Regions from separate parts of the Alkalibacterium sp. m-11 genome, predicted to be linked through region 2. Evidence: riboswitches for the same ligand, from Rfam matches in the RefSeq annotation. Region 2 holds a riboswitch; each other region holds the start of a gene.
The links. Region 2 has a riboswitch for thiamine pyrophosphate ahead of ACYQ2O_RS10215 (YkoF family thiamine/hydroxymethylpyrimidine-binding protein). Riboswitches for the same ligand answer to the same signal wherever they lie in the genome.
Positions count from the first base shown of each region.

Region 1 (4,370 bases), on a different contig from region 2:
TTCACCACTGGAATCCTCTCATTTATTTTTTGACTCAAGTGGTCTATAATTGAAAAAGATAACTAGGAGGGACGTTATGAAATTTTATTGTCACCCACGTTGTTCAACGTGCAGAAAAGCGAAAAACTGGCTGGAAGAGCAGTCAGTACCTTACCAGGAAATTAGTCTGCTGGAGGAGACCCCGTCAAAAGAAAGCTGGGTAAGGATCCTGTCAGACACTGATCGCTCGATCAAATCTTTTTTTAATACGAGCGGAAATGTTTACAGAGAACAGAACCTTAAAGAAAAACTTCCGGAAATGTCTGTAGAAGAAGCAGCGGAGTGGCTGTCCTCAAACGGGATGGTAGTCAAAAGACCGTTTGCCATTGAAGGAGACACATATACATCAGGCTTTAAAATCGATGAGTACGAACGTGTCTGGAGTAAAGGAGAGCAGAAAGATGTCAATTAAATATCACGCTAATGGATTGTGGATCGAGAAATTATCGCCATCAGATTATCGCATCGGTCTATCCGAAAAGGGCCAGGACGATTTAGGAGAAGTCATGTTCGTGGAAATCAGTACAGAACCTGGGAATCTGAAAGCAGGAGAGGCCATTATCAATGCTGAAGGGGCTAAAGCAGTGACTGAGCTGACAATACCTTTTGACGTGACAGTTAAGGAAGTCCACGTTGAAGTTGAAGATGAGCCTGACTTACTGAACTCATCTGACAAAGAGGATAACTGGCTGCTTCTGGTAACAGACATTGATGATTCAGTGTTCAATTCGCTTAATACAGATCCTTTTGCTGAATAAGCTGAAATCTTGCTGGATCGTGATGCGCATTAAACAAGCGAAAGGAGGCAGATGAGATGCCGATCGTACATGTAGAAATGATTGAAGGCCGTTCTAAAGAACAGAAAGAAGGGCTGATCAGAGACGTTGTAAAAGCAGTTGAGACCCATACGGGTGCACCTAAAGAAGCAGTGACTGTGATCATCAACGAAATAAATAAGGAAAACATTGCTACTAAAGGCGAATACCACGGATAATAAGTTAGAGGGCGCAGACAGGATCTGTGCTCTCTTTTCTATAAGTGTATTTTAAAATTCAGAAGCTAGCTTAGATAGGGTTTCCTAGTCTGTTTACCGAAACTATGATAAACTGGTAGTAATGAAGTCTGATATCATCAGGGGAGCTTAAAGGCTGAGAAAGGTAAGACCTGACCCATGACCTGATCTAGGTAATGCTAGCGAAGGGAGATGTATGTTTCAAGCAGGAGACAGACGAATGCTTGACTATACTAAAATCTTCCACGTGCCTGGTGGAAGATTTTTTGTCTACATAACACAAACAGGGGGGTCAAGATGAATTCTGACCATGCTATTTTACACATTAAAGACCAGAATCCGCTGGTACACACGATCACTAATCAGGTTGTCGCTAATGATGTTGCCAATGTGCTGCTGGCCATTGGTGCGTCACCCATTATGGCAATTGCAAAAGAAGAGGTCGAAGAAGTAACGGGTATGGCCGAGGCCCTCGTCATTAATATGGGTACACTGACTTCTGATTCACTGGAAAGCATGATTCTGGCCGGACGACAGGCAAACGCTCAAGGCAAACCGGTCATTCTGGATCCTGTTGGTGTCGGAGCAACGACTTTTAGAAAACAATCAGCTCAAAAACTTTTTGAAAATGTTGACATGACGGTGATTCGAGGCAATGCATCAGAAATTGCGTCTCTAGTCGGTGTCAGCTGGCAGTCAAAAGGAGTGGATTCCAAAGATGAAGCCACCTCGCCAGTGGATGTTGCAGTCAGCTTGGCTAAGAAAAGACACTGTATTGTAGCTGTATCCGGAAAGACGGATATTGTCACAGATGGCACAAGAGTATTTGCTGTTTCGAATGGCGATCAGCTGATGGCAAAGATCACTGGAAGTGGCTGTATGATGAGCGGAATCATCGGAGCTTTCCTTGGAGTAGTAGATGAATCTGACATGCTCAGTCGAGTTGTACTTGCTCATGCCGCTTTCGGGATAGCTGGAGAGAGGGCGGCGGACTCGAACATAAATCGGCCGGGAAGTTTCAGGGCGGCACTGATCGATGTGCTCCATAGTCTAACAGATGACGACCTGACTAAACACACACGAATAGAAAGGATAATCCAATGAGTAAAAGTAAAATACCACAAGTGCTGACTATTGCAGGAAGTGACAGTGGCGGAGGCGCAGGCATACAAGCGGACTTGAAAACTTTTCAGGAACGTGACGTTTTTGGCATGTCAGTGATAACGGCTATAACAGCTCAAAATACGACTGGGGTACAGGGCGTTCACCCTGTACCGATCGAAATGGTCAAGCAGCAGTGGACGTCGGTCCTGTCTGATTTTAATGTCGCTGCAATCAAGACAGGAATGCTGGTCAATGGGGAGTATATGAAAGCAGTAGCTGAAGTACACAAAGAAGTGGCGTCTATTCCTCTAGTTATTGATCCTGTGATGATTGCTAAAGGCGGGCATCCATTAATGGAAAAGAGTGCTATCTCTGTCATGCGGGAAATCCTGGCTCCTCTCGCTATGGTGATCACACCTAATATTCCTGAAGCAGAAGCACTGGCTGACATGTCCATTTCTTCAAAAGAAGATATGGTCAAGGCAGCCGAACGATTGCAGGAAAAAGGGTGTAGAAATATTGTCATAAAAGGAGGACATGCAGTGGACGAGTCCCATGCAGATGATCTGCTGATGCTTGAAAACGGTGAACAGATATGGCTGCGTTCAGAACGTATCGATACGAAAGAAACCCACGGAACTGGCTGTACCTTTGCTGCCTGCATTGCTGCAGAGTTAGGAAAAGGGCATTCAGTGGAAGAGTCCGTACGAACAGCTAAGAAATTTATCCAGGCTGCAATCAGGAGTCACTTGGGTATCGGACATGGACATGGACCGACGAATCACTGGGCATACAGAAAGGAACACGAATGACACGAGATATTAAAGCTATGCTGGAAATTTACTTTATTGCCGGCACGCAGGACTGCAAAGAAAAGTCGCTCATCCATACCCTTGAGGAAGCTCTTCAGGCAGGTATAACTTGTTTTCAGTTCAGAGAAAAAGGAAAAGACAGCCTGGAAACTGCCCCTGCTGCTCGGGTGAAAATGGCACAGGTCTGTCAGCTTCTGTGTAGACAGTATAATGTACCATTCATAGTTAATGATGATGTCGACCTTGCCCTCAAGCTGGAGGCTGACGGGATCCATGTCGGTCAGGGGGATTATCCGATTCAAGATCTGATTTCAAAATGGGGAGACCGATTTATCATAGGCTTGTCTACCAATAATGTCTCACAATTCAAAGAAGCAGAGACAATCAGTGGACTGGATTACGCAGGGATCGGTCCGGCTTTCACGCCATTATCCAAGCAGGACCATGAAGACGTAATCGGTCTGAAAGGTATCAAGGACGCGATGACTGGACGAGATCACCTTCCTGCTGTGGCAATTGGCGGCATCAACCCTTCAAATGTTAGAGACGTCTGGGCAACAGGAGTCGATGGGGTAGCGGTCGTGTCGTCTATCACACGAGCCGTTTCAGTAATAGATGCAGTGCAGCGATTAAAAAAATAAGTGATTAAATAAAAAAAGAATTGTGAATCTGTAGTGAAATATTGAACAGATTCTACAATTCTTTTTGTGTATCCTGCATAATGAAAGCGAATACAATAATGAGGAGGGTACTTATGAAGGTAAACGGAAAAACAATCGTCGTGACAGGCGGAGGGGCCGGGATGGGCAGGGAACTTGTGCTTGAGCTTGCCAAGCGAGGAGCAAGAGTAGCAGCGGTCGATATCAACAAGGAAGCAGTACAGGAGACGGCCAGACTGGCTCCGGAATCAAAGGAAAAGATCTCAACGCATGTCGTGAATATAACGGAAAGAGAAGCCATTGAAAAACTGGTGGATGAGGTAAAAGAATTTCATGGGACGGTCGACGGCATTATAAACAATGCAGGAATCATCCAGCCCTTTATTGACGTCAACGATTTAGGTTACGATAAAATCGAGCAGGTCATGAATGTCAACTTCTACGGAACATTATACATGGTGAAAAGTTTTCTTCCGGAGCTGCTTAAGCGACCGGAAGCACATATACTGAATGTAGCAAGTATGGGCGGCTTTCTGCCGGTACCCGGACAGTCGATTAACGGTGCATCAAAAGCAGCCGTCAAGCTGATGACTGAAGGGCTGCGTTCAGAACGTTATTTGATTCAAAGGACTGTACTGGGTATTGGCCCGTATACAGTTCTTTTCTTTATAGCAATCGTTTAACGTTATTCCGAAAGAAGTCTCCCACTTCTAAACGTATGGGTACGAAGCACCAGTGAAAGTG
Region 1 covers NZ_BAAGIR010000024.1:20,005-24,374, forward strand. The annotation lists gene ACYQ2O_RS04385 (arsenate reductase family protein) at 77-451, shown strand; gene ACYQ2O_RS04390 (glycine cleavage system H family protein) at 441-797, shown strand; gene ACYQ2O_RS04395 (2-hydroxymuconate tautomerase) at 854-1,033, shown strand; TPP riboswitch at 1,163-1,259, shown strand; gene thiM (hydroxyethylthiazole kinase) at 1,349-2,155, shown strand; gene thiD (bifunctional hydroxymethylpyrimidine kinase/phosphomethylpyrimidine kinase) at 2,152-2,967, shown strand; gene thiE (thiamine phosphate synthase) at 2,964-3,608, shown strand; gene ACYQ2O_RS04415 (SDR family NAD(P)-dependent oxidoreductase) at 3,722-4,309, shown strand.
Region 1: it holds a riboswitch for thiamine pyrophosphate, as region 2 does, so the genes downstream of both, thiM (hydroxyethylthiazole kinase) here and ACYQ2O_RS10215 (YkoF family thiamine/hydroxymethylpyrimidine-binding protein) in region 2, are expected to answer to the same signal.

Region 2 (5,093 bases):
ATCGTGCCGTCAGAAGATTAAACTAAATAGTAATCACGCGCCTGGATCGGTCGATGTGTTCGGGCGTTTTTTCGTACATAAATGAGCAGATGAAGGAAGTGATCCCTATGGGACAAGAACTGATCAAAAATACGGCATGGCCAAATACCGTTCAATCTTTGGCTGAGGATATGTCAAATTTAGGATTGAAGAAAGATGCCATGGTCCTTGTTCATACGTCATTATCAAAAGTCGGCTGGGTAAATGGGGGAGCCCAGGCTTTCGTTGATGCGCTGATGACGGTGATCGACGAAAGAGAAGGGACAGTGGTCATGCCGTCTCAGACTGGTGACTGGAGCGAGCCGTCAAAATGGCAGTATCCGCCAGTCCCTGAAAGCTGGTGGGACACCATTCGCGAAACGATGCCGGCCTTTGATCCCGAAAAGACACCTTGCCCGTATATGGGTGTAGTGGCCAATCTGTTCCGAACCTATCCGAATGTAAGAAGAAGCAGTCATCCGGCAGTCTCTTTTACGGCCTGGGGAAAGAAAGCTGATCAGCTGACGTCAGGTCACTCTCTGAACTTTGGACTGGGTGAAGGCTCGCCGCTCAAAAAACTTTATGACGAGAATGCCCTGATTCTGGCAGTCGGAACGGATTATGACACCTCAACGGCCATGCACTTAGGCGAATACCGTGCACCGAATCCGACACTCAAACCTGAAGGGACAGCCATCCTGGAAAAAGGTATCAGAGTCTGGCGGACATATGACGACATCGAATTGGATGAATATCAGTTTAGTGCCATTGGAAACGAGCTCGAGAAAAATGGTCTAGTTACAATCGGAAAAATAGGCAAAGCAGAAGCCAGACTTTACCGGGTCAGAGATGCGGTCGATCAGTCGACCAGACACTTTACGGCACTTAGAAAATAGACATAAACTTCTTAAGCAAAAGGGGAGAACCGAATGAGCACGTATTTTAAATTGGTTGGACTAGAGGATCTGGATACCCTTCAGGCTATCAGTATCGAGACCTTTACAGATACGTTCGAAAAAGACAACACAGAAGAAAACATGACAGATTACCTGTCCAAAGCCTGTACAAAAGAGAAGCTGAGTCAGGAGCTCGCCACAGAAGGGTCACGATTTTACTTTCTATATGCAGACGATGAACTGGCCGGTTATCTGAAACTGAATGCAGGAGAAGCGAGAACGGAAGACATCGATCCTGATGGACTGGAAATCGAACGGATCTATATCCGTACTGGATTCAAGCGCAGAGGGTTGGGGACGAGTCTTTTAAACAAGGCAGTCGAGACAGCTGAAGAACAGGGCTGCACGAGCATCTGGCTGGGTGTCTGGGAACATAACGAGCCTGCGAAAGCATTCTATAAAGCCAAAGGATTCAAGAAAGTAGGGAGTCACTCCTTTTTCATGGGGAACGACGAGCAGACGGACTGGATTATGCTTAAAAGCCTCAGTTAGACAAGGGGGGGCAGAAAACAGATGAAAGCAGTTAAAAATGTATTGTATTCTGTTCGTCAAATTGGTATAGTCATTGTGGTACAACAAAATTAAATACGGAAGATCCTGGGAGTCTCGAATTGGAGGCTGAGAGTGATGTATATCAGACCAGTAACCTGATCAGCGTAATGGCTGCGTAGGAAGTATCTTATATATTATGGCTCTTTCCTATGGTTTTTTTTCGTTAGGAGGAGTTTTTTTCATGCAGAAAAACTATGTCAACTACGGAAATTGTTCAGTCGGAAAGCCTGGTTCCACTTTGGAAATTACAGGCGCACGTTTCAATTTATCGCCGATGAGTGACGATTTCAAATCGATCATTTTAGGTGCGATCAAGCAGGTCGATCTATCGAAAGTCTGGGCACAGACCGACCATATTTCAACAGTTTACCGTGGGAAAGAAGAAGCGGTATTCGATGCACTGAAGGCTGCCTTTTTGTATGCCTACAAGGAAGGGGTTCATATGACTCTCGAATCGACTATTTCAAAAGGGTGTCCCGGAGATACGGACAGTGACTACACACTGGAACTTGACGATCCAAGAGTCAATCAGGCCGAAACAGAAGCAATCGATTTTCCGGTAATCGGGAAGTTTGCCCTTTACCCAATGGGCTCTGACAACTATATGGCAACTATTGCCAAGGTCGTCAACGAAGGGATCGATAGAGGTGTGGTGACAGGTTCTGGTCATTACGGAACGAATCTGGGTGGCAGCGCACAGGATGTCTTCGACTATCTGGAATATGTGTCGCACACAGTCGGCAGTGAAGTCAGTCACTACATCAGTCAATTCACCTTGCACTGTAACGTACCGGAGGGAGAAATCTAATGAACAGAAAACCATTAAGTCTTCGCGACTATTTGTTGATGTCTTTGATTGCCGTCGTTTTTGGGATTGTCTTTTTAATGGCTGTATATGCGGGAACTGCTTTGACTGCTGTACTGACACCGATGGGACTCGGCATACTCGGCTATGAACCCTTTTATGGTATCTGGTACTCGGCAGCCCTTGTCACGACCTACATGATTAGAAAGCCGGTAGTCGGTGTTGTCACTGAAGTGGCCACTGCACTCGTGCAAATCCTTTTAGGCAATATGTTCGGAGCAATCGTACTGATCTCTGCTTTTATTCAGGGCATGGGTGTCGAGCTGGCCTTCTTCGCTACTCGCTATGAAAAATACACTTACAAAGTATCGATGCTGGCTGCCGTAATCACCACACTATTGTCCTTTGTCTGGACAGGGTACAGAGCCAACTATCTGGCTATGAACTGGGGTATCGTCCTGTCGATTTTCGTCATTCGTCTGTCGAGCGCCTTGTTTTTCACCGGTTTCGTGGCAAAATGGTTGTGTGACAAGCTTAATGAAGCCGGTGTACTGAATCATAACCTGAAAGAAAGTGACGCCGTTGAATGAACCCGTTCTATCCATAAAGAATCTGACATTTGAAATAGACGGAAAACAGCTGATTGACCAAGTCAGTCTTGATATTCAACCGGGTGAGACCGTCCTTCTCTGCGGGAGAAGCGGCAGCGGGAAAAGCACCCTGGCTAACTTGATAAATGGGTATTATCCCGAATACGGCGGAAAGCAGGCTGTTGACCGACTTGCCATAAAAGGAGAGGACATAAGCAGACTGTCGGTAGTCGAGCGTTCAGATAAAGTACAGACAATCTTCCAGAATGCCCGGCTGTCTTTTTCCATGCGGACGCTGAGAGAGGAAATGGTCTTTTGTCTGGAAAACAAACGCAAAGCTGTAAGCGAGATAAATCAGGTGATTGAGCAGAAGGCCGCACTATTCGGTCTGAGAAATCTGCTGGACCGCTCCTTTGATGATTTGTCCGGCGGGGAACTGCAAAAAGCCGCCTTTATCTGTGCCTCGCTGACTGACGTGCCGCTCTTCATTATGGACGAACCTTTTGCCAACATGGACGATGAAACGGTTGAGACTTACATGAGCTACATCAATGAGCTGACTGCCAGTGGTAAAGCGGTTCTCATAATCGATCATCATGTCAAAAGATGGGCTGATGTAGACCGCTGGCTTCTGATGGATGCTAAGCAGCAGCTGACCGATTTGTCCGAACTGGCAGATCAAGAGTCACGAATCAGACGCTTGATGGCTGAAGGCATCTGGCTTGATGAGCTTGAATTGAATAGAAAGCCGGTTCAGTCGGACGAATCTGTTTTGGAACTGGACAATGTATCAGTTTTCTATGAAGAAACCGTGCGCCGTTCTTTTTTCAAAAAAGAAACCAGAATTCACACCTTGATAGAAGAAGCCAGCTTTGAACTCAAAAAAGGCTCTCTCACTGCTTTAATCGGGCCCAGCGGAGTCGGCAAGTCGTCTTTATTCAAGGCGATTTTAAAAGCGGCCCCTTACAAAGGTGACATTCGACTCAACCAGGATGATACAAAGAAATTAAAACCTAAAGACCTTTACGCTCAAGTGGGGCTGGTGTTCCAGGATCCCTCTCTGCAGTTTGTCAAAACAACGCTCTTAGATGAGATGGCGGTTAGTTTGCGAGCCTGGGAGACAGTTGAGGAAAGCCAGGTTGAACCGGAAGCGAGAGCGATTTTGTCTAAACACGGCTTCGAGCAGAAAGAAAAGCAGTCACCATGGGTCATTAGTCAGGGTCAGCAGCGCCGCTTGGCTGTTATCTGCATGACCGTCGGCAAGCAGCAATTGCTCCTCGTTGATGAACCGACTTACGGGCAGGATGCCGCCAATGCCAAACTGATTATGGATAAACTCAGTGAACTGTGTCAGGCGGGGATGACCTGTTTGTTTACCAGTCACGACCGTCATCTGGTTGACGCTTATGCTGATCAGATAGTTGAAATTAGAGAGAAAAGGGTGTGGAAGCAAAGATGATCGATTCTATCAATCCGACCGCCAAGACGGTTGGAATTCTGCTAGGCAGTATCGCTTTAGGCCTCACCTTTGACTGGCGAGTAAACCTTACAGTTTCCTTTGTAGGGATGCTTTTTTTGGCTACTTCCAGACGCACTGAGCCTGCCCGCCTGATGAAAGTAGTCCTGCCGCTTGCGGTGGTTTCGATGAGCTACTTCTTCACCGGCTGGCTGTTCAGTTCCGAAGGCGTTCAATTTGCTTCCGGTGCTTCTGATTTAGCCTTGCCGACTGGACGGGATCTGGTGAATGGTCTGAATCTGAGTTCGCGCATTTTTGCCTTTGCCATGCTTGGTATTAGTTACGGGATGACTACCGATTCCGGTGAACTGATTGCCAGTCTAATTCAGCAGGCTAAGATGCCAATGAAAATGGGCTATGCCATTTTGACTGCAGTGAACCTGACCTCACTGATCAAGACCGAACACGAACAGTCCAGACTGGCACTTCAGGTCAGAAACATTCCCGTCAAGCCTCTGGACAGCAAGCCACTTTTTACGATGATGATTCGAATGGTGCACTGGTCAGAACGCTTGTCTCTGGCCATGGAATCTAAAGGGTTCAGCGAAGAACGCGTGATGCAGCTGAAGATGACAGTCAATCCCATTGATATTGTATTTGCGGCGGGACTACCTGTAGCCATAGCTGTACTGGGATTTGTAGTTTTTTAATAATAC
Region 2 covers NZ_BAAGIR010000128.1:241-5,333, reverse strand. The annotation lists gene ACYQ2O_RS10225 (AAC(3) family N-acetyltransferase) at 108-914, shown strand; gene ACYQ2O_RS10220 (GNAT family N-acetyltransferase) at 948-1,466, shown strand; TPP riboswitch at 1,562-1,666, shown strand; gene ACYQ2O_RS10215 (YkoF family thiamine/hydroxymethylpyrimidine-binding protein) at 1,708-2,334, shown strand; gene ACYQ2O_RS10210 (ECF transporter S component) at 2,334-2,921, shown strand; gene ACYQ2O_RS10205 (ABC transporter ATP-binding protein) at 2,914-4,380, shown strand; gene ACYQ2O_RS10200 (energy-coupling factor transporter transmembrane component T family protein) at 4,365-5,087, shown strand.

Region 3 (5,859 bases), on a different contig from region 2:
CCCAGATCAGTCTCATCATCTGAGCACCATAGTTGTTAAAAAAATCGATCACTTAGGTCTCCTCCTATTCTGATTCTGAAAACTGGGTCGTCTCTAGAGGAATGCTTTCCACTTCTTCGTCATCTCCCCAGATTGTATCGTAGACGATATCTACCAGTGATGCCCGTGTAACAAGACCTTCCAGTTTCCCTTCTTCGCTGACAACAGGGATGTTCTTGTATCCACGCTTGAGCATCTTGTCTGCCACACTGCTCAGTAAGGTTCCGGATTTTACGTAATAGACATGAGACATAATGTCCTGCACTGTAGAGGCTGTCTTTCTATTTTTGTTGATTGCTTCGAAATCGACCAGCCCCTGAAGGACATTATCCATATCAGTCACAAATAACGTATCTACTCTTCTGTCTCTCATGACACGAATAGCTTCTCCCAGCGTAATATCCGATGTAACTGAAATGGGTGTCTTCACCATGACCTGATCGACCGTCTGCATGGTTGAACGCTGCTGCAGTCTGTCCTCACCCAGGAAGCTCTCGACAAATTCATTTGCAGGTTCGGCTAAAATATTGTCGGGTGTGTCATACTGAATGATTTTTCCTTCTGACATGATCGCAATCTTGTCTGCTAGCTTAAGTGCTTCGTCCATATCATGAGTAACGAATACGACTGTACGGCCCATCTCTTCCTGAAGGTGCTTGACCAGTTCTTGTAAAGCATCTCGAGTGATCGGATCCAGTGCACCGAACGGTTCATCCATTAGGATAATATCCTGATTAGCGGCAAGTGCTCGGATGACACCAATTCTCTGCTGTTGTCCGCCAGAAAGTTCCTGTGGGTAACGGTCAAGAAATTCAGGACCCATATCGACTCGCTTCAGTAGACGTTCTGCGGTCTCCTGCATTTTTTCTTTTTCCCATTTTAATAATTTTGGAACCATTACAATATTTTCGTATACTGTCATGTGAGGCATAAGGCCTGTCTGCTGGATAACATATCCGATTTTTCTCCTCAGCTGAACGGCATCTTCTTTTTTTATGTCTTTTCCGTCAATAAGAATCTCTCCGGATGTCGAATCAATCATCCGATTGATCATCCTCATGGTCGTCGTTTTCCCACTCCCAGACGTTCCGATCAGAACGACAAATTCTCCTCCGTTGATGGTAAACGATACATCGTCAACGGCCTTCGTTCCATCTCCGTATACTTTTGATACATTTTTGAACTCGATCATAATCGTATCTCCTCTACGTTTATTCTGCTATGGTCTGAGTTTTAACACATAAAAAAACTGTATGAATCCACAAAAGGAATAGACCTTCTTCTCTTCACACAGACACAGACACATAACTGGATTATGTACCAGCGGTTACCTCATTCATTTTTAATGATCCTGCCTAACCTTACTGGCTAATTAGTTTCTTCAAGCAAATACATGCAATTTACCCTACATATTTTTGCAATAAAAAGGTCCTTATTCATTATTACAGAAAGCTTAAACAATTGCAAATCATACGTTTTTAAGCCAGCTTCGTTGTGATGACCCATTGTAACCGCTTGTATAATTTTGCATATAAAAAAAGCATTTTATGATTTAATCATTATAATAGGATGAGACAGCATTAATTAAGGAATAAAAAAAACACGCCTGTTCAATATGCTGGACGTACCCTAAGGATTTCCACATGCAGTGAACAGACGTGAATGATAGTTATAGTATGGGTGAAAAAAGCCGGGAAAACTGCTGTTTGAAAATTTCCCATCTGGAATAATTTTTGATCATGTCTTCTGTCAGTAAATACGATTTCTTTTCATCCTCTTCAAAAAGTCTGACCTGTTTTTTGGCGAGGTAACGATCATAAATAAATGCATTGACTTCAAAATTCAGACGGAAACTTCTTATATCAAAATTTGCAGTCCCTACTGATAAAATCTCACCGTCTATCACAATAACTTTGGAATGAAGAAATCCATTGTCGTAAATATGAACTTCTGCCCCACTCTTTACCAGTTCTTCTGCGTAGCTTAGAGTGGCACGATAAATAAATGGATGATCCGGCTTGTTAGGTATCATCACTTTCACTTTGATGCCTGACAGGATGGCTATTTTGATTGTTTCCATCAATGCTTCATCAGGAATGAAATAAGGTGTCTGGATCAAAACGGATTCTTTAGCCATACTGATCATTTTGATGAACCCTTTCTTGATGGCATGCATCTCATTGTCCGGACCACTGGAAACGATCTGCATATCTGTAGACCCTTTTAGACTTGAAAACGGGAAATAAACTTCCCCATAGTTTACTTGCTTGTCTTTAGATGATGCGTTCCAGTCCATTAAAAATCGAGTCTGCAGAGTAAGCACACCATTTCCCTCTATTCTTAGATGGGTATCTCTCCAGTAGCCCATTTTTTCGTACATACCCAGATAATCATCGCCAACGTTAAATCCTCCAGTGTAGCCGACTTTTCCGTCAACCACTACGATTTTCCGGTGATTTCTATAGTTTAGACGCAGGTTGATCAGGAAAAATTTCGAGCCGAAAAACGGTTCAGCATGGCCGCCGTATGTTCTCAGTTTGTTGAAGAAATCTTTGCCCAGTACTCGGGCACCAACCGGGTCGTACAATACTTTGACCTCAACTCCCTGTTTCGCTTTTTCTTCTAGAGCCCTCAAGAGTCTCAGACCTATATTATCCCCTCTAAAGATATAATACGTCACATGAATATGATGCTCTGCTTTCTCAATATCTCTTATGAGCTGGTCGAATTTTTCCTCTCCATCACTTATAATTCTTACTTTATTGCCTTTTGTTAAAACAGCCTGATTACTTTCCAGAAATAAACGGACCATTTCAAATGTCTTATCCTGATAATTTGATTCAGGAACATCAAGGTTCTCTGATTCGATCAGACTCTTCTGTGACTCGACCAGCTGAGGCATCCCGATGCGGTCCTGACTTCGAAGATCAAAAATAGATTCCTTTGATATTTTTCTTCCTAAAAACAGATAGATCACAAATCCGAAACCTGGCAGCATCGTAATGACCAGCAGCCAGGCCCAGATCGCTGCGATGTCCCGTTCCTTTTCTTTAAACACAGTAAATATGGCTAAAGCCGAGTTCAGAAAAATAAACCCCCAGAAAATCGTGCTTAAAATCGTCATACAGGTCTCCTTCATACACTAAGGTAATGTTATTTATCTTAGTGTACATTAGCCTGTAACCTCCTGTCCACTATCTTAAGCCGGCAACAGTTATTTCCCTTTAGGAACAAAAATCAGTGGAGACCGGTCATACAGCATCAGCAATACGATCATGGTCACTAAGGCGGTCGAGATCATACTCAGACCGTTCATGACTAGAGAAAATGTAAAGGCACTGAGTCCCCATAAAGCATAGTCTCCCCAGAATATCCAGCCGGCTATAAAGTGCCAGAAATACCGAGCGGCAGCTCCAACTAGAACAGCAGCGACGATAGTCATGTTTACCCGTTTTCCTTTCTGGTTTCTGATCCCCTCAAGAATGTCTTTGGAGTAGAATCCGGCCAGCCCAATGCTCGCATAGGTGATTGTGTATTCAATAATGACTTGATACACATTCAGCATGTATACCGATCCTGTAACAAAATGAAGGATCCCCCATAAAAAACCGGCAAATATCCCTGGCCCCAAACCTCTTCTGATAGCGTAGAAAGTCAACGGAATCATGCCTAAGGAAACACTGAATGACGACCCTATTCCTGAGGGAATCCAGGAGAGCACCATCCCAAGTGCGGCAAATAAAGTCCCTTCAAGATAGATCCTCAACTGTCTGTTCTGCATAAAAAAATCTCCTCCTCTAGTTAGTTTACTGAACTAGGGAAGGAGATTATGACATTTATGAGAGCGCGCTTGTGCCTACTCTGATCTGTCGATCTCAGTTAAGTACTCTTCCTGCGCACGTATGAACGTACAGGTTCTAAGGGTCTGAACTCACAGTTCACTCTCAGCCAATATATTGACTCCCCTAGTACAGTATCTGATATTTAATTATATACAAAATAATTATCTCGTAAAGCGTCTGTTCTGATTGACTTCCATAATTACTGGAAGAATGATCGGTCTTCTCTTCGTTTTCTTGAACAGGTGGTTATTCAGGCCTTCACGAATATCCTGTTTGATTGAACCCCAGTCAAAATCGTTATGCTTGAGATTTTTTTTGACTATACTCTTCACTATTTCCGTCGATTCATTAATCAGATCCTGACTCTCTTTTACAAATACAAATCCGCGCGTAACGATATGAGGATCAGACACGATACGCTGCTTTTTACGGTCGATTGTAACTACTGCAACGAAAATACCATCTTCTGACAACAGACGTCTGTCACGCAAGACAATGTTCCCGATATCACCGATACCTATCCCGTCGATCAGTGTATTATCTGCAGATACCTGTCCGCTTTGTGTCATTTTATTTTTAGCATAGCTAACGACGTCACCATTACTCAAAATAAAGATATTCTGATAAGGGATTCCTGTCTCATTTGCCAGGTCTGCATGGGCAGCAAGCATTCTGTATTCACCCTGAATCGGTATGAAGTAAGTCGGTCTCAGCAGGTTGATCATCAGCTGCAGATCATTAGGCGTCGCATGCCCGGACGCTTTCAGTCTGCTGGATAACTTGACTACTGTCCCACCGGCTCTATAAATCAGGTTTTCTGTCTCAGCTACCATGACTTCCATTGCTGTAGATGGGCTGGTAGCAATAAACACAAGATCCCCTTCTTTGATGTTCACCTGATCATGATTAGATGTAGCCATACGGTTGAGTGTTTTGATTGGCTCACCCGCTGATCCCGTTTCGAGAACCAGAATTTCGTCGTCATCATATTTATCGATTTTACTGATAGGTTCAATCAGATGTTCATCAGGCAGTGTCAGCTTGTCAAGATCCATGGCTGTTTCTAGAATAGCTTCCAGGTTCTTTCCAGTGATGAACACTTTTCTACCTGAACTGTGCGCCGCATTTAAAACCTGCTGAATTCTTAAAATATTGCTTGCTACTGCAGCCACGATAATCCTGCTGCTGGTATCCTGAAAGATATCAAGCACTTCTTCCTGGACTTTTTTCTCAGACACATTTTCAGTCTGACTTTCTGCGTCCCCAGAATCACTCAGCAGGGCCAGAACGCCTTCTTTACCTAAGTCTGCGATCTGAGAAAGATCTGTTCTGTACATGTCCTGAGAACTCTGATCGAACTTGAAGTTCCCGGTGTAGACAATGTTTCCTTCTTCTGTATGAACGGCGATTCCCATTGAATCTGGAATCGTATGGGTCGTACGGAAGAATTTGACTGTTGTTCCATTAAAGTCGATTTCAGTGTGTTCATCGATCACATGATAGTCATCGAAGGATGTCGACAGATTAGACTGACCCACAAACAGCTTAGCTAAAGCTATAGTCAGCTCTGAACCGAATACAGGAACATTAAATGTATCAAGGAAATAAGGCAGTGCGCCAATTGCATCTTCATGGCCATGAGTCAGAAAGACTCCGGTAATTTTGTCTTTGTTTTCTTCAAGATAACTGAAATCAGGAATGACCGCATCGATTCCGAACAGTTCATCTTCAGGATACATCAGTCCACAGTCCAAGACGAAAATATCGTCTCCAGATTCCAGTACATACAGATTTTTACCATTTTCTCTTACTCCTCCAAGAGGAATAATCTTTATATTACTCACAATCTTCCACCTCTAATACGCTTGTTACAGCATTTGATTTTATAGTTTATTTCACCTATGTACGTTCGCCCGTTATGTGCTTAACAGTTTCAGTATAGCATAGATATAGGCAAATGCCTACTTATCAGGTATAC
Region 3 covers NZ_BAAGIR010000083.1:129-5,987, reverse strand. The annotation lists gene ACYQ2O_RS08585 (ABC transporter permease) at 1-19, opposite strand, end outside; gene ACYQ2O_RS08580 (betaine/proline/choline family ABC transporter ATP-binding protein) at 65-1,231, opposite strand; gene cls (cardiolipin synthase) at 1,709-3,163, opposite strand; gene thiT (energy-coupled thiamine transporter ThiT) at 3,254-3,820, opposite strand; TPP riboswitch at 3,911-4,016, opposite strand; gene ACYQ2O_RS08565 (ribonuclease J) at 4,043-5,725, opposite strand.
Region 3: it holds a riboswitch for thiamine pyrophosphate, as region 2 does, so the genes downstream of both, thiT (energy-coupled thiamine transporter ThiT) here and ACYQ2O_RS10215 (YkoF family thiamine/hydroxymethylpyrimidine-binding protein) in region 2, are expected to answer to the same signal.

Region 4 (5,024 bases), on a different contig from region 2:
AACAAAAAGGACAGATTAACCACTTCAAGCTATCGCTTGACCGAAATTCATCTCCCACTTTCACTGGTGCTTCGCACCCATACGCTTAGAAGTGGGAGACTTCTTTCGGAATTACGTTAAAAGGATTCCTTATTCAGTGATATGAAAAATTCTAGGTTGTTTCATCATGTGCTGATTAGTCAAAATAAAAGCCGTCAAATCGAGTCAGGGAAATTTCCACTCGATTTGACGGCTTTTTCTATACTCAAATTAGAAATTTAGTGTATGGGTATGGACATTTTAGCTTTTGGATTGGATGAGTAGGCTGTATGATGAGTCTTAGAACACACTCAATTACAATCTCGACCTCGAGTAGGGTCGTAAACTAGCTGACCAAGTCAATTCCACCTGTTTCCTCACTCAGAACGCTTACTCAGACCGGCCACTTTTCAATCTCATATGCCATATTCCAGAACATCCATTCCAGCTGACAGCTTTTGACAAAAGCTTCCTTCATGATGGCTTTCTCAGTGTCAGAAGCTGTTTCGGCATAAGCATCAAGACGTGTTCTGAATGTATTGATAATCGTATCCACTTCATTTTTTGCATAGAAGGAAATCCATTCAGCAAAAGGATGAGCCTCATCTATAGAAAAATTCTCTTTAAGGTAATGAGCGATTTCCAGATACGTCCACGGACAAGGGAGCAGAACAGCGAGGATCTCTCCAAAACTTCCTCGCTGGGCGACATCAAGCATGTGACGGGTGTAATGATGGGCAGACGGTGCTAGAGGTTCGTATTGCAAATCTTCGTATCTGACACCAGCTACCTGACAGAAATTAGTGTGAGGATGTACTTCAGCATCCAGAATAAAAGTGATCTGATTGTTAAAAACTGCCATATCTTCTCTAAGTACACTTTTTGAAATAGCTATACCGTATACTTGATTAAAGGTATTTAAGTATTCAAAATCCTGTTTGACATAGTGTATAAGCTGTTCAGCTTCAAGCTTTCCAGATCCTATTCCTTGTACGAATGGATGTCTGAAAATAGACTGGAATATTGAATCAGCTTCTTGCCTTAATTCTTCGGTAAATGACATGGTTTAGCCTCCAGTAGTATGGTAATTACAATTTGCGGACTTTATGGTCTCTGCTTAAAAGAACTATAGCTGACGGGCAGACGAACCAAAAGAACAAGACGAACAAGAAGAACACCGACTGAGAAAAGCGGACTGATACAGGAAGTGAAGGGCGCGAGAAGAATGGGAATGGATCTACGCATTTAACTTCATCAATATATTTAAGTTATCTGACTGCAAAAAAAGCCGCTCTGCTAATCTGCAGGGCGGCATAACTTAAAAGTCATGATGAACGTTGGAGAGTCGTTTAAAACACTCCATACATAATGATCTAAGCTCCACTTCCCTACGCTGGAGTTAACCAGATCAGGTTCCAAGGGTCAAAGCATTGCTTTTCTCAGCCGTCAGCGGCTCCCCTAGTGAAAGAGATATTCAATTATCTTTCAAAGTCATTATGGCATATGTGTCCTCGTATCGCAAGAAAAAAGGAACAGAACTAAATGATTTACCCAATCAGCCAGAAGTATCCGATGACGACGAAACCTACAGCTATCCTGTACCAGCCGAATGAGCTGAAGTCATTTCGACGGATATAGTTCATTAGGAATTTGATTGCAAAGATTGATACCAGGAAAGATACAATACAGCCGACGATCAGAATGAGCAATTCTTCTAATGTGAAAGTAAAGCCGAAACCCAGCAGTTTGATCAGACTTGCACCCATCATCACGGGTATGGACAGGAAGAAAGAATATTCAGCAGCAATCGGACGGGCTGTTCCAATAAGGATGGCCCCGACAATAGTTGCACCTGAACGGGATGTACCTGGAATCAGAGCAAGCACCTGAAAGAAACCAATCATGAGGGCGACTTTATAATTTAAATCTTCCCAAGTTGCTATAGTTGGAATCTTTCCTTCATTACGTTTCTCTATTACGATAAATGCGACCCCATAGATGATGAGGGCTACTGCTACTGTAATCCAGTTATAGAAAAGGTCATGGATGGCATCTTCAAACAGTATGCCGAATACTCCTGCAGGAATGATACCGATAAGTACTTTGTACCAAATATGCCAGGTTTCTTTTTTCTGCAGATCATTTTTACCTGAGTCAAAGGGGTTAAGTTTTTTAAAATAAAGCAGAACTACCGCCATAATGGAAGCCAGCTGAATGACTACAAGGAACATTTCCTTGAATTCGTCAGTAGTATTAAGTATGAGAAACTCGTCTACCAGGATCATGTGTCCGGTGCTGCTGACAGGGAGCCATTCTGTAATTCCTTGTACTACGCCCAGTATGATGGACTTTATTAATTCTAATAACACAGTCATATCTCCTTTTAGTTAAATTCAACTCTTCCATCTTAACAAAAACAGGCGTTAAAAAACCATAAGAATATGAAGAATTCATCACAAAATCTTTTTAGTTTTTGTTTACACTAGGATGTGTTACTATTATTTATAGAATACGTATAGGAAATTATGTATACTGTCAGCACAAAATATTAAGAAAGTAGGGAGAAATATGGGAGTATTTGACTTTTTAAAAGGAAAAGGGAATGAACCTAAAGAAACGAAAGTCGTATTAAGCAACCCTGTTAATGGAAAAGTTATTCCAATCGATGAAGTGGATGATCCGGTCTTTTCACAGAAAATGATGGGAGACGGGTTTGGTGTTGTACCAAGCGATGGCGACATCTATTCACCAGCTTCAGGTAAGGTTGTCAGTGTCTTTCCGACTCAGCACGCAGTTGGACTTGAGCTGGATAACGGCATAGAAGTTCTGATTCACATCGGTATCGACACTGTAGAACTTGAAGGCGGACCATTTGACACTTTAGTCAAAGAAGGCGACACGGTTACACCGGAAACTAAAATTTCTACAGTAGACCTTGAAGGCCTGAAAGCTGCCGGTAAAGAAAACACAGTCATCATCGTTTTCACCAACATGGATCAAGTAGGAGATTATGACCTGTCAACTACTGGAGAAACCCAAAAAGGCGCAGAAATCGGTTCTGTTTCTTCTAAATAACACACTAAAAAAGCCTCGGAAAGGATATTCTTGAGGCTTTTTTTTTGATCTCTAGTGTGTATAAATACCAGCGTTCATCACATTTGTGCCAGGCAGTTCAGCTGATCGGAAAATTTACATTCAGAATCAGCGAGATAAATCTGACTAATGCTCAATCAGTTCTGTGGCCGAACAATGGTAAATACTTTTCCTATTTCAGAATAGGCATTTCCAGACAATCGAGCCACTGGTTCAAGGTGTTCGGGGAGGATATATTCCTTCTCAGAATCATATACGGCTGGATCGATGTGCACATCGGTCACTTTAAGAAGGAAGTGGTCGGTTACAACCTCTCCAGATTCGTCTACGATGGGAATATGCTGATACAGAGTGGTTTCAAAGCGGATCAGGGCTTCTCTGATTCCAGGGACTTTAACGGACGAACTGTCGACTAATGAGAGATCTGTCCGGTCCAGCTCGCTCTCATCAGAGGCAAGAGGAGCAGATGTCTCATTCATATCTGTAGTTAGTGATTTACTCACGATATGAACGACAGCTTCTTTCTGATCGATGATGTTCAAAGCTGTGTCTTTAGCTTTTCCGTTTGAGCGCAGGATAGAGACAGTAAGAAGTGGGATCTGATTGGACGCTACACTAAAGAAACTGAAGGGGGCAGCATTAACAATGTCATCTTCTTCATTAAGTGATGTAATCCAGGCAATTGGTCTGGGAATTACGCTGCCGGTTAGAAATTTATACTGCTGTTTGGCAGATAAGTCGGATGTTTTAAAATGATGCATGAGGGAGATACTCCTTTTCGTAGTCATAATGTAATGGTACTTAGTTAAGTATATTCTGAATTCAAGATTCTTTCCAGTTTTTGAACAATCCTCCTGTTTTGAGACCTATAAATGGCAAGAAGTGATAGAGCCGATTTTTGTATATCAAATTCTGAAGAATAAAATCAATACAATAAAAAAGAGAGGGAACGCCTCTCTTTCAAATGAATTGTTTGTATCAGGATCAATCGACTTATAGGAACTGAACGCAGATGACTTCAGGGGCGTAGACATCTTTTTGAAGCAAGGTCAGGCTTCCATCAGAAGCGTCTCGTTCAAATAAAGTCAGGTTATCAGTATCCTGGTGCCCGACGACGACATAAGATTCCGTTGGGTCCAGATTAAAGTCACGTGGAATCTCTCCTTCAGTCGGTACATAGTCATTCAGCGTCAACGTACCGTCCACATTGATAGAAAATATGGCAATGGAGTCGTGTCCGCGGTTTGATGCATAAACGAATCGGCCGTCTGAAGAAACTCTTATCGCTGCTCCACCGTTGAAAGCTGTATGGTCTTCAGGAATAGAAGAAACTGTCTGAAGGTGACTGAAAGAGCCGTATTCAGAATCGTAAGACAGAGTCAGAACCTCACTGCTAAGTTCTCCAAAAACGTAGGCAACAGCTTGATCAGGATGAAAGGCTATATGACGCGGCCCAGTGCCGGGAGCTGTTTCAAAAACTGCCACTTCTGTCAGCTCATTATTTTCTGTAAGAGAATAAGTGTAAACTTGGTCTGTTCCGAGATCACAGGCCACCAGATACTTCTTGTCTGGAGTCAGATCGAAGTAGTGAGCATGAGGGCCATCCTGATTTTCATGGGCGGATCGACCTGAATGCACTGATTTATCCAGTAGTTCCAGTTTGCCTTTATCAGAAACTTTGATGACAGCAACTTCTCCTTTATGATAATTGGCAGTATAGAGGAGCCCCTTATCTTCATCATAAGCTACATAACAGGGAGGAGCGCCTTCTTCGAGCCATTCATCTACAAGCTCATATTCACCGGAATCGGACTGTTTGAATGAAGCAATGCCACCTGTTCCGTTATCCTTTTTGGTAACAGAAAACAGCAGGCTGTAATCCTCAGATCCGTCAAGATAAGTTGGGCTGCCTA
Region 4 covers NZ_BAAGIR010000130.1:400-5,423, reverse strand. The annotation lists gene tenA (thiaminase II) at 413-1,081, opposite strand; TPP riboswitch at 1,387-1,488, opposite strand; gene ACYQ2O_RS10285 (undecaprenyl-diphosphate phosphatase) at 1,566-2,393, opposite strand; gene ACYQ2O_RS10280 (PTS sugar transporter subunit IIA) at 2,587-3,093, shown strand; gene ACYQ2O_RS10275 (flavin reductase family protein) at 3,249-3,872, opposite strand; gene ACYQ2O_RS10270 (lactonase family protein) at 4,105-5,024, opposite strand, start outside.
Region 4: it holds a riboswitch for thiamine pyrophosphate, as region 2 does, so the genes downstream of both, tenA (thiaminase II) here and ACYQ2O_RS10215 (YkoF family thiamine/hydroxymethylpyrimidine-binding protein) in region 2, are expected to answer to the same signal.